DNA from 3 places in the Janthinobacterium lividum genome. Region 3 is predicted to be linked to each of the others. Evidence: predicted binding sites of a transcription regulator. Region 3 holds the regulator's gene; each other region holds the start of a gene.
The links. Region 3 encodes sigma-54, which starts transcription at its own class of promoters, with help from an activator protein. Its sites were predicted from a motif close to TGGCANGNAANCTGCTTT; they were not measured.
Positions count from the first base shown of each region.

Region 1 (3,275 bases), 2.6 Mb from region 3:
GGGCACGTGGCTGATCCCCGCCTTCCACGCCGTGCTCGATACGGGTTTTGCGAACGGTCATGATGATCCGCAGAACTTTTCCCTGGCCGAGTGGTCAGCCTCGCTTTCCCGCCTCGATGCGGCCCTGCGGCCGGCCGATACTGGACAATAAGGCGTTTCCCTGGCGGCTGAATTGGCGCATACTATCGCAAGCATAGTCATTGCCGTCAGGAGTCCAGGTGAGTATTGCCACGGATCATCACGCGGGTCGCCAGACCAGCGCACGCCAGCCGTTGCAGCGCGCGCAGCGCATTTTTGCCATGCGCGACGCCGTCCTCAGCGCCTGGGAACAGCGCGTGCGCGCCAAGGTGCGCGGCGCCGACCAGTTGCTCACGCCCATACTCATCAATACCTTGCCCGCCTTTTTCGACAACCTGGCCGAAGCCCTCACCCCGGGCCACCCGCGCGAAAACGCCGCCAGCAACAGCAACGTGCCCGCCGTGCATGGCAATGAACGGGCGCGCATGACCAATTACGGCCCGGAACAGGTCATCCAGGAATACCAGATCTTCCGCGACTGCTTCGCCGCCACAGCGCATGAGTCCGGCATCACCCTGCGCAGCAAAGATTGGCAGGTGATCAATGTGTCGATCGACTCGGGCATCCGCGAATCGATACGCGAATTTACCAGCATGCATGAAAGTTTCCGGCGCCGCATCGCGGCCGGCCTGTCGCACGACATGCGCAATCCCCTGGCCGTGATCAGCACCAGCGCCCAGCTGCTGCTGCGGCCAGCCGACCCGGAACGGGTGACATTGCTGGCGCACAAGATTGTCGAGCACAGCAAGCGGCTCGACAGCATGATCGAGGAATTGCTCGATGGCCTCAGCTACCACCAGGGCCAGCAGTTGCCACTGGTGCTGAGCCAGTTCGACGTGCTGCCGCTGGTGCACGCCGTGGCCAGCCAGATCAACTTGCAGCGGCCGGGCAAATGCCAGGTCAGCGGGCAATCCGTCATCGGCTGGTGGTGCGAGAACTCGCTGCGGCGCGCACTGGAAAACCTGCTCGGCAATGCGCTCAAGTATGGCGACGACGCGCCTATCAGCGTGCACGTGGAAGCGACCCACGAACGCCTGATCGTCACCGTCCACAATAGCGGGCGGCCCATCGCGCCGGAACAGGCCGAACGCATCTTTGACTACCTGCGCCGCGAGAACGACAGCCCCGCGCCAGGCTGGGGCATCGGCCTGCCCTTCGTGCAGAGCGTGGCGGAAAGCCACGGCGGCAGCATCGCCGTCGATAGCGCGGCCGAAACGGGCACCAGCTTCATCTTCGACGTGCCCGTCGATTGCCGCCCCTTCGTCCAGCCCGCCGACGTCCCCAAGAGTGACGCCTAGCGCACCGAATTGGTGCAAGCAATGGCGCGACGCCACAAAAGTGGTCATATTTACACCTGTTCACGACCGCCTTGTTGGCACGCTTCCTGCTGAGCTATGCATAGACACGGCTCAAGGGAAATCACAACATGGCAAATTTTTTCAATGAAATGACTGCAAATGAAGTGGGTACGGACAGCAAGGTACGTGAACACTATCGTGAATTCAGCAACTGGCTGGAGCAGCAATCCCCCGAGACCATCGCCCGCAAGCGGGCCGAGGCCGACCTGACGTTCCGCCGGGTCGGCATCACGTTCGCCGTGTACGGCGACGATGCCGGCACGGAACGCCTGATTCCGTTCGACACCATCCCGCGCATCATCCCCGCCACGGAATGGGCGCAGATGCAGACGGGCCTGGTACAGCGCGTGCAAGCCTTAAACATGTTCATCCATGATATTTATCATGAGCAAAACATCATCAAGGCGGGCATCATTCCCGCCGAGCAAATCTACAAGAATGCCCAGTACCGCCCGGAAATGCAGGGTATTGCCGTCGCTTCCGACATCTACGCCCACATCGCGGGCGTCGACATCGTGCGCGCCGGCCAGGGCGAATTCTATGTGCTGGAAGACAATCTGCGGGTGCCGTCCGGCGTGTCCTACATGCTGGAAGACCGCAAGATGATGATGCGCTTGTTCCCGGAACTGTTCGCCCGCAACCGTATCGCCCCCGTCGACCATTACCCGGACATGCTGCTCGACAACCTGCGCTCCGTCGCGCCGATGGGCGTCGATGACCCGACGGTCGTCGTCATGACGCCCGGCATGTACAACTCCGCCTACTTCGAGCATGCGTTTCTGGCCCAGCAAATGGGCGTGGAGCTGGTCGAGGGCAAGGATCTGTTTGTCAACGACAATTCCGTGTACATGCGCACCACGCGCGGGCCCAAGCGCGTGGACGTGATCTACCGCCGGGTCGACGACGATTTCCTCGATCCGCTGGCCTTCCGCTCCGATTCCTCGCTGGGCGTGCCGGGCCTGCTGTCCGTGTACCGCGCCGGCCGGGTGACCCTGGCGAACGCCATCGGCACGGGCGTGGCCGACGACAAGTCGATCTACCCTTTTGTTCCCGACATGATCAAGTTTTATTTGTCGCAGGAACCGATACTCAACAACGTGCCCACCTACCAGTGCCGCAAGAGCGCCGATTTGTCGTACGTGCTGGCGAACCTGGCGAAACTGGTGGTCAAGGAAGTGCATGGCGCGGGTGGCTACGGCATGCTGGTGGGGCCGGCGTCCAGCCTGGCGCAGATCGAGGATTTCCGCCAGCGCCTGCTGGCCAATCCGGGCGGCTACATCGCCCAGCCCACGCTCGCCCTGTCCGCCTGCCCCACGTATGTCGAGGCCGGCATTGCGCCGCGCCACATCGATTTGCGTCCGTTCGTGCTGTCCGGCAAGACGATTTCCATGGTGCCCGGCGGCCTGACCCGCGTGGCGCTGGGCGAAGGCTCGCTGGTGGTCAACTCCTCGCAAGGGGGCGGCACCAAGGATACCTGGGTACTGGAACCAACATCCGTGTTTGCAGGAGAAAAAGCATGCTGAGCCGCACCGCCGATCATTTGTTCTGGATGGCCCGCTACACGGAGCGGGCGGAAAACACGGCGCGCATGCTCGACGTCAACATGCAAACCTCGATGCTGCCCCAGTCAGAGCAGGATGCGGAACAGGGCTGGCGCGCCACCCTGGGTATTTCCGAGCTGCAAAGCGCGTACGACCACAAATATGGCCGCTTCCACACGCGCGACGTGCTTGACTTCATGGTGCGCGATCCGAACAACCCGTCGTCCATCCTCGCCTGCCTGACGGGCGCGCGCGAAAATGCCCGCGCCGTGCGGGGCACCTTGACGACGGAAGTGTG
Region 1 is NZ_CP139976.1:3,445,577-3,448,851, reverse strand. It holds gene U0004_RS15505 (hypothetical protein) at 1-151, shown strand, start outside; gene U0004_RS15500 (sensor histidine kinase) at 219-1,376, shown strand; gene U0004_RS15495 (circularly permuted type 2 ATP-grasp protein) at 1,505-2,959, shown strand; gene U0004_RS15490 (alpha-E domain-containing protein) at 2,953-3,275, shown strand, end outside.
Region 1: a site for sigma-54 is predicted at 1,452-1,469, ahead of U0004_RS15495 (circularly permuted type 2 ATP-grasp protein). Genes of this name have one in related genera too.

Region 2 (3,275 bases), 2.6 Mb from region 3:
CGGTCATCGCGGTGCTGGAACCATTGCGTCCCGAGGCGTCGGCGCTGCCGCCGCCCGCCAGGAAGGTTTCTGCCGCGTTTACGGTGTGTGTGCTGGTCGAGCCCGGTGGAAAGGGGGGGATTTGCGAGGTGACGATTTGCGCCTCGCCGCGCGCATACGAGGCATTGCCCATGCCTTGCCGTGTGAAATCATTCTCTCCCTTGCTGACGGCGCCGCGTGTCGCTTGCGGCGCGTCGATCTCATTGCTGCCGCCGTTGATGATGCTGCTGCCGTTGAGCGTGGCGGTGGTGCGCGACAGGTCGATGTTGCTGAGCAGGGAGACGGAGCCGGAGGGATTGCTGATGACCAGGCCAAAGACACTGGTGTACGAATAGCCGTAGGCGGCGGCGCTGGCGGTGCCGCTGCTGGCCAGCAGCAGAAAGGCTAACAAGACCGTTGGCAGTCGGGTGCAAGAAAATGTCGTCATGAAAAATCCTCATCTCCTGATCGGCCGCGTTGTAAGGAAAACCGACAGGCTTGCCACATAAAAAAGGCGAGGAGAGCCTCCTCGCCTGTGAATCCCCCTGTTGCCTGGTTCAGGCGGCAACCTTGCGGCGACGGGCATAGCCCAGGCCAGCCAGACCCAGGCCCAGCAGAGCCAGGGTGCCGGGCTCAGGCGCGGCCTGTTTCACCAGATCCACGCTTTCCACCGCATTCAGGGTCAAGGTGTAGTTGCCGGCTGTCAAAGCATTGCTGACGGAGCTGAAGTTGCTGCCGCACGCGGTGCCGACACCGGTGCCCGTGGGCGTGCCGCAGCCGGATGGGTCGTAGGTGAACAGGTTGCCACGTGTGAGGAAATTGGTCGCCAGGCTGGTGTTCAGGTTGGCGCCATCGGCGTTTTCCGTGCCGCCGAAGATGCCAGACCCGATCGCGCCATCGGGCGTCCAGTTGAACACCGTTGCGCCGGTCGCATCCGTGATGGTGAAGGTGACGACCAGGTTGGCCGTGGCGGTGGACAGCTGCCCGACCGTGCTTTGCAGGAAGACCTGCATGAAGGGCGAGGCCAGGAAGTCAAAGCTCAGCGTTGCCGTGGGCGAACCGACGATGAAATCGACGGAGAAGCCCGTGGTCGAGCCATTGCGCCCGGACGCATCGGCCGTGCCGGCGGGGCCGTCCAGGTGGGCTTCGGCCACGTTCACCACCTGGGTGGAGGTGGAGCCGGGCGGGAACGAAGGGAACTGCGTGCTGACGATCTGCGCATCGCCGCGCGAATAGGTGTTGGTGGGGCCTTGCTGCGTGAAGTCGTTCTCGCCTTTGGTGACGGCGCCGACGTTGGCGCGCAGGGCATCGAGCGAGCCGGCGCCGCCATTGATGACGCTTACCCCATTCAGGGTGGCCGTGCTGCGCGAGATGGTGGTGCTGTTGGCCACCGTGATCTGGCCCGTTGGTACGCCGATCACGAGGCCGAAGATGTTGTTGTAGGAATAGCCGTAGGCGCCCGCCTGTGCGCTACCTGCGGCGCACAGCATGGCCAGTGCCGCTGCGGCCGGGAGCAGTTTCAGTTTCGAGAGTTTCATTGTATTCACCTCGTGGTTGAGTGAGTCTGGAAGTCTTGCTGAGTCCTGTCGGCAGGTGCTCATGGCCAGTACCTAGCGACTTCCATGCCAACGCATGAGGCCCTTTTGAAATCAATGACTTGGCGTGTTTTTGTTGATGCGGTGCAGGCTTTGCCGGACTCGCTGTAAGAAAAACCGACGCTGCCCGTCAAGGCTGGCTGCCTTGCGGCAACGAGCCCAGCAGGGAGTGCACATGGGGTAGCAAGCGTTGCCCTGGCACATAGTCGCGCATGGCCGTGGCCAGCTGGCGCGCCGCCAGCTTGGCCCGGCCATCGTCGAGCATGCGCGTGGCGGCATGGCGTAGGGCGGTTTCCTGGAAGCGGTCGGCGCGCAGCAGCAGGCCGGCCCCGGCCTCCGTGATGCCGTGCATGTTGAGGAATTGATCGAGGTTGCCGGCGATACCGATGACGGGCACGCCCGCCGTCAGCGCCTGCTGGCTGGTGGGGCTGCCGCCGTTGCAGATCACCAGGCTGGCGCGCCGCGCGGCCGCGTCGCCCGGCAGAAAGGGCGCGACATAGGCGTTTGGCGGCACGGCGTCGACGCGGATGGTGCCGGCCGTGGCTGCCAATACGGTGACAGGCAGGGGCGCCAGCGCGCGCAGCACGCGCGGCAGCAATTGCCCCTGGCCGGAACTGCCCAGGGTGACATAGATGATGGGCCGTCCGTTGCTCAGTTCCGGACGCTGCCACCAGTCCGGCAAGTCGAGCGGCGGCGCCCAGATGATGGCGCCCAGGTAGTCGTGCGTGGGCGGCATGGCCTGCGGCGGGAACAGTTGCGGAATATCCGCATACAAGGTGCGGTCGGCATCCGTATAGATGCGCCGCAGGTCGCTGCCCAGCGAGGGCAAGCCATGGCGGCGGCGCACGCGGTTCAGGGGCACGGCATGCGAGGCGAAGGCCAGCGGGCGGATCAGGCGGAACAGGGGGGCGGCCAGCCAGATGGGCAGCAGGCCTGTCAGGGGCAGGCTGGGTACCGTGTAGTGCTGGCGCACGTACGGACTCCAATAGGCATTGCTGAGCGTAATGTAGGGAATGCGCTGCAGGCGCGCGCTGACCGACAGCGACAGGCGGAAGTCGCCGATCACGAGATCGGGCTGGACCGCATTGAGCAGGCGCAAGTCGTCTTCCACGTACGCGTGCAGGGTACTTTCAGTGTAGACAGGCTTGCCGTGGGCCAGCGCCTGCAGGAATTGCAGCGATGAAATACTGTCGATGCGCCAGCGGCGAAAGGGCGCTTGCTTGAAGCAAAAGTCATAGCCATCGGCGCAGGCGAAATGCACTTCGTACTCTTCCTCGTCCAGGCTCTGGGTCAGGCTCAGAGGGCGGCCGACGTGGGCCAGGGTCACTGCCTCGGCCATAAAGAGGATTTTTTTGCGCGCCATGGGAACCGCTGTACTCGCAGGAGGGGATGCCTGCCAGGTTGGAGTGGCGCCACGCCGTTTAGTTCCCCCGTCGCGTGCCACTGGCGGGCGCCAGGATTTGGCCGTATCGGCTAGAGTGGGGCAAAGGAGGTCACATGCAAACCCAATTCCGTCCTGCCCTGTTGCGTGCGCACAGCACGCCCGAACCCGATATGCCGCCACCGCCGGAAGGCGATCCCGTCACACCGCCGCCGGAAACGCCTCCCCACATCGAGCCCGTGCCCGTCGAGGAACCGACGCCGCCGCCACCGCCTGTGAAA
Region 2 is NZ_CP139976.1:4,577,380-4,580,654, reverse strand. It holds gene U0004_RS20725 (EDSAP-1 family PEP-CTERM protein) at 1-466, opposite strand, end outside; gene U0004_RS20720 (EDSAP-1 family PEP-CTERM protein) at 576-1,556, opposite strand; gene U0004_RS20715 (glycosyltransferase) at 1,744-2,976, opposite strand; gene U0004_RS20710 (hypothetical protein) at 3,111-3,275, shown strand, end outside.
Region 2: a site for sigma-54 is predicted at 1,629-1,646, ahead of U0004_RS20720 (EDSAP-1 family PEP-CTERM protein). Genes of this name have one in related genera too.

Region 3 (3,275 bases):
GGCATCGGCCGCGTTGATCGTCAAGCCCGTCAAGCCCAGGTACAGGCCCAGCTGGCCGGCCAGGCGGGATAGAAAATAACTGCCGCCCACGTCGGGAAACAAGCCGATATTGACTTCCGGCATGGCCATGCGCGTGCGGCCCGTCACGATGCGCAGGCGGTTGCCGGGCCCGGCTTGCGCCACGCCCATGCCGCCGCCCATCACCACGCCATCCATCACGGCAATATACGGTTTCGGATAGAAATGAATAACATGGTTTAAAGCGTATTCTTCCGTAAAGAAATCCTCCAGCAAGGCGCTGCCGCCTTGCGGCGTGGCCAGGCCCGCATCGTAAAAGAAACGGATGTCGCCGCCGGCGCACAGGGCTTTTTCACTGCTGGAGCGGATCACCACGGCGTCCACCTGCGGATCGTCGCGCCAGGCCAGCAGGGCCGCGCTCAGGGCGCGCACCATCTCCAGCGACAGGGAATTCAAGGCTTTCGGACGGTCGAGCACGATATGGCCCGTGCGGTTGCGGATGGAAGTCTGGACGAAGTCGCTCATGGCAGGCAGGAAAGAAGTGAAAGTGCAAACATTTTAGCCCCTGCGCGGCGAACATTGCGCTCAAAAGGTCCAGGCGCAAAAAAGGGCGCAAGATGTGCGCCCTTAGTTGATCACAACTGCTGGAAGCGGGTGGCCTTAGACGGCGACGACGGCTTCTTCCTCGGAGTTGTCTGGCAGATGCTTGATCGCCTCTTTACCGTGCCCTTGCACTTTGGTTTTGTATTTCATCACTTGCCTATCGAGCTTGTCGATCAGGGTATCGATCGCGGCGTACAGGTCGTGCGCCAAGCTTTCCACATAGACAGTCTTGCCGCTCAAACGCAGGTTGACTTCAGCCTTTTGACGTTTTTCTTTCTCTTTGAGGTTATCCACGGTCAGAATCACGGCGATATCGATGACTTGATCGAAATGACGTTTCACGCGCTCCAGCTTCGTTTGTACGTATTCACGGATGGCTGGTGTCACTTCGAGATGATGTCCGCTGATGGTGAGATTCATACACACTCCTAAAGATGATCGGGTTCGTGCGGTCCATCCTATCCGGCCCGCAGAGGAACCGAAAAAAACTTACAAACACTTACGCAGGCTCACTGGCGGAATTTTCAACGCTTCCCGGTATTTGGCAACAGTACGTCGCGCAATCACCATGCCTTGTTCCCCCAGCATGTCCGCAATCTTACTGTCGGATAAAGGATTTTTAGGGTCTTCTGCTCCTGTCAGTTGCACGATCAATGCCCGTATCGCCGTCGATGACGCTTCGCCCCCCGCTTCGGTGGCGACGTGGCTACCAAAGAAATATTTCAACTCGAACATGCCGTGCGGGGTCAGCATGTACTTTTGAGTTGTTACCCGCGAGATAGTACTCTCGTGTAAACCCAGTGTATCAGCTATTTCACGGAGCACAAGGGGACGCATGGCAACGGCCCCATGCGAGAAAAAGTTCTTTTGTCTTTCTACTATCGCCTGCGCCACGCGCAGGATCGTGTCGAAGCGCTGGCGCATATTCTTGATCAGCCACTTGGCTTCCTGCAACTGTGCGCCCATGGCGCCCTCGCCCTTGCCCTGCTTGAGCAAGTTGGCGTACATGGCATTGACGCGCAGGCGCGGCATGACATCGTTGTTCAGCGTGACTTGCCAGCCATTGCGCGCGCGCTTGACGACGACGTCGGGCACCACGTAATCGGACACGTCCGAGGCGAACACGGCGCCCGGATGCGGATTGCACTGGCGAATCACCGTCTGCGCTTCGCGCAAGTCTTCATCGTCGCAATCGAGGGCTTTTTTCAGCTTGTTGAAATCGCGCTGGGCAAACCAGGCCAGGTGCTTTTCCACGATGACGAGGGCCATGCGGCGCGTCACCATGGCGATGTGCGGCAAACGCTTGATTTGCAGCGCCAGGCATTCGGAGGCATTGCGCGCGCCCACGCCGGGCGGATCGAAACTTTGCAAGAGAGACAAGGCCGTGCGCATCTCGTCAGCGTCGATTTCCAGCTCTTCCGGCAGGCGCGCCAGGATGTCGTCGAGCGACTCTTCCAGGTAGCCATTGTCGTCGAGCGCATCGATGATCAGCTCGACCAGCGCGCGGTCGCGCAATTCGAGTACCGTCACGCGCATCTGCTCCATCAGGTGTTCGCGCAGGGTACAGTGATGGGCCTCCAGTTGCGGGCGCGAATCCTCGTCGTCGGGCGCCTTGCCGCGGCTCGCCTCGCTCCAGTCGCTGTCGCCGCCATCCGCGGCGGCAGGACCCTCGCCGGCATCGCCGTCAAAGGTTTCCGCTTCGGCCGGCGCTGTGGGCGCTTCCTGGCCTGGCGGCTGGGGCGGCGCTTCGGCCGGCGCTGCCGTGGAACTCAAGGCGCCATCGGACAGCAGGCGCAGCGAGCGGTCGAGCGGATCATCGAGGCGCTCGAGCAAGGGATTGTCCGTCAGCAATTGCTCTAGTTCCTGATGCAATTCCAGGGTAGACAATTGCAACAGGCGTATCGATTGCTGCAACTGCGGCGTCAGTGCCAGGTGCTGCGAAGTGCGCAGCTGCAATGATTGTTTCATTGGCTTACATGCGGAAGTGTTCGCCCAGATAGACCCGGCGTACCGACTCGTTCGCGATGATGTCGTCGGGGCGTCCCGACGCCAGTACCGAGCCCTGGTTGATGATGTAGGCACGATCGCAGATACCCAGCGTCTCGCGCACATTATGATCGGTGATCAGCACGCCGATATTGCGCTCCTTCAAGAAACGCACGATGCGCTGGATCTCGATCACGGCGATCGGATCGACGCCGGCAAACGGTTCGTCGAGCAGCACGAAACGGGGATCGGTGGCCAGCGCGCGGGCGATTTCCACGCGGCGGCGCTCGCCACCGGACAGGGACAGGGCCTGATTCTCGCGCAGCTTTTCAATCTGCAAGTCAGCCAGCAATTTATCCAGGCGCACCTCGATCTCGGCCTTCGTCAGCGGACGGCCTTCGACGGTCTGAATTTCCAGCACGGCGCGGATATTGTCTTCCACCGTCAGCTTGCGGAAGACGGACGCTTCCTGCGGCAGGTAGGACAGGCCCATCTGCGCGCGGCGGTGGATCGGCAGGCTGGAGATGTCCACGCCGCTGATATCGATGCTGCCGCCATCGGACGGCACCAGGCCGACGATCATGTAGAACGAGGTGGTCTTGCCGGCGCCGTTCGGGCCCAGCAAACCCACCACTTCGCCGCATTCGACTTGCAGCGAGACATCATGC
Region 3 is NZ_CP139976.1:810,586-813,860, reverse strand. It holds gene U0004_RS03595 (enoyl-CoA hydratase/isomerase family protein) at 1-543, opposite strand, end outside; gene hpf (ribosome hibernation-promoting factor, HPF/YfiA family) at 679-1,041, opposite strand; gene U0004_RS03585 (RNA polymerase factor sigma-54) at 1,111-2,589, opposite strand; gene lptB (LPS export ABC transporter ATP-binding protein) at 2,594-3,275, opposite strand, start outside.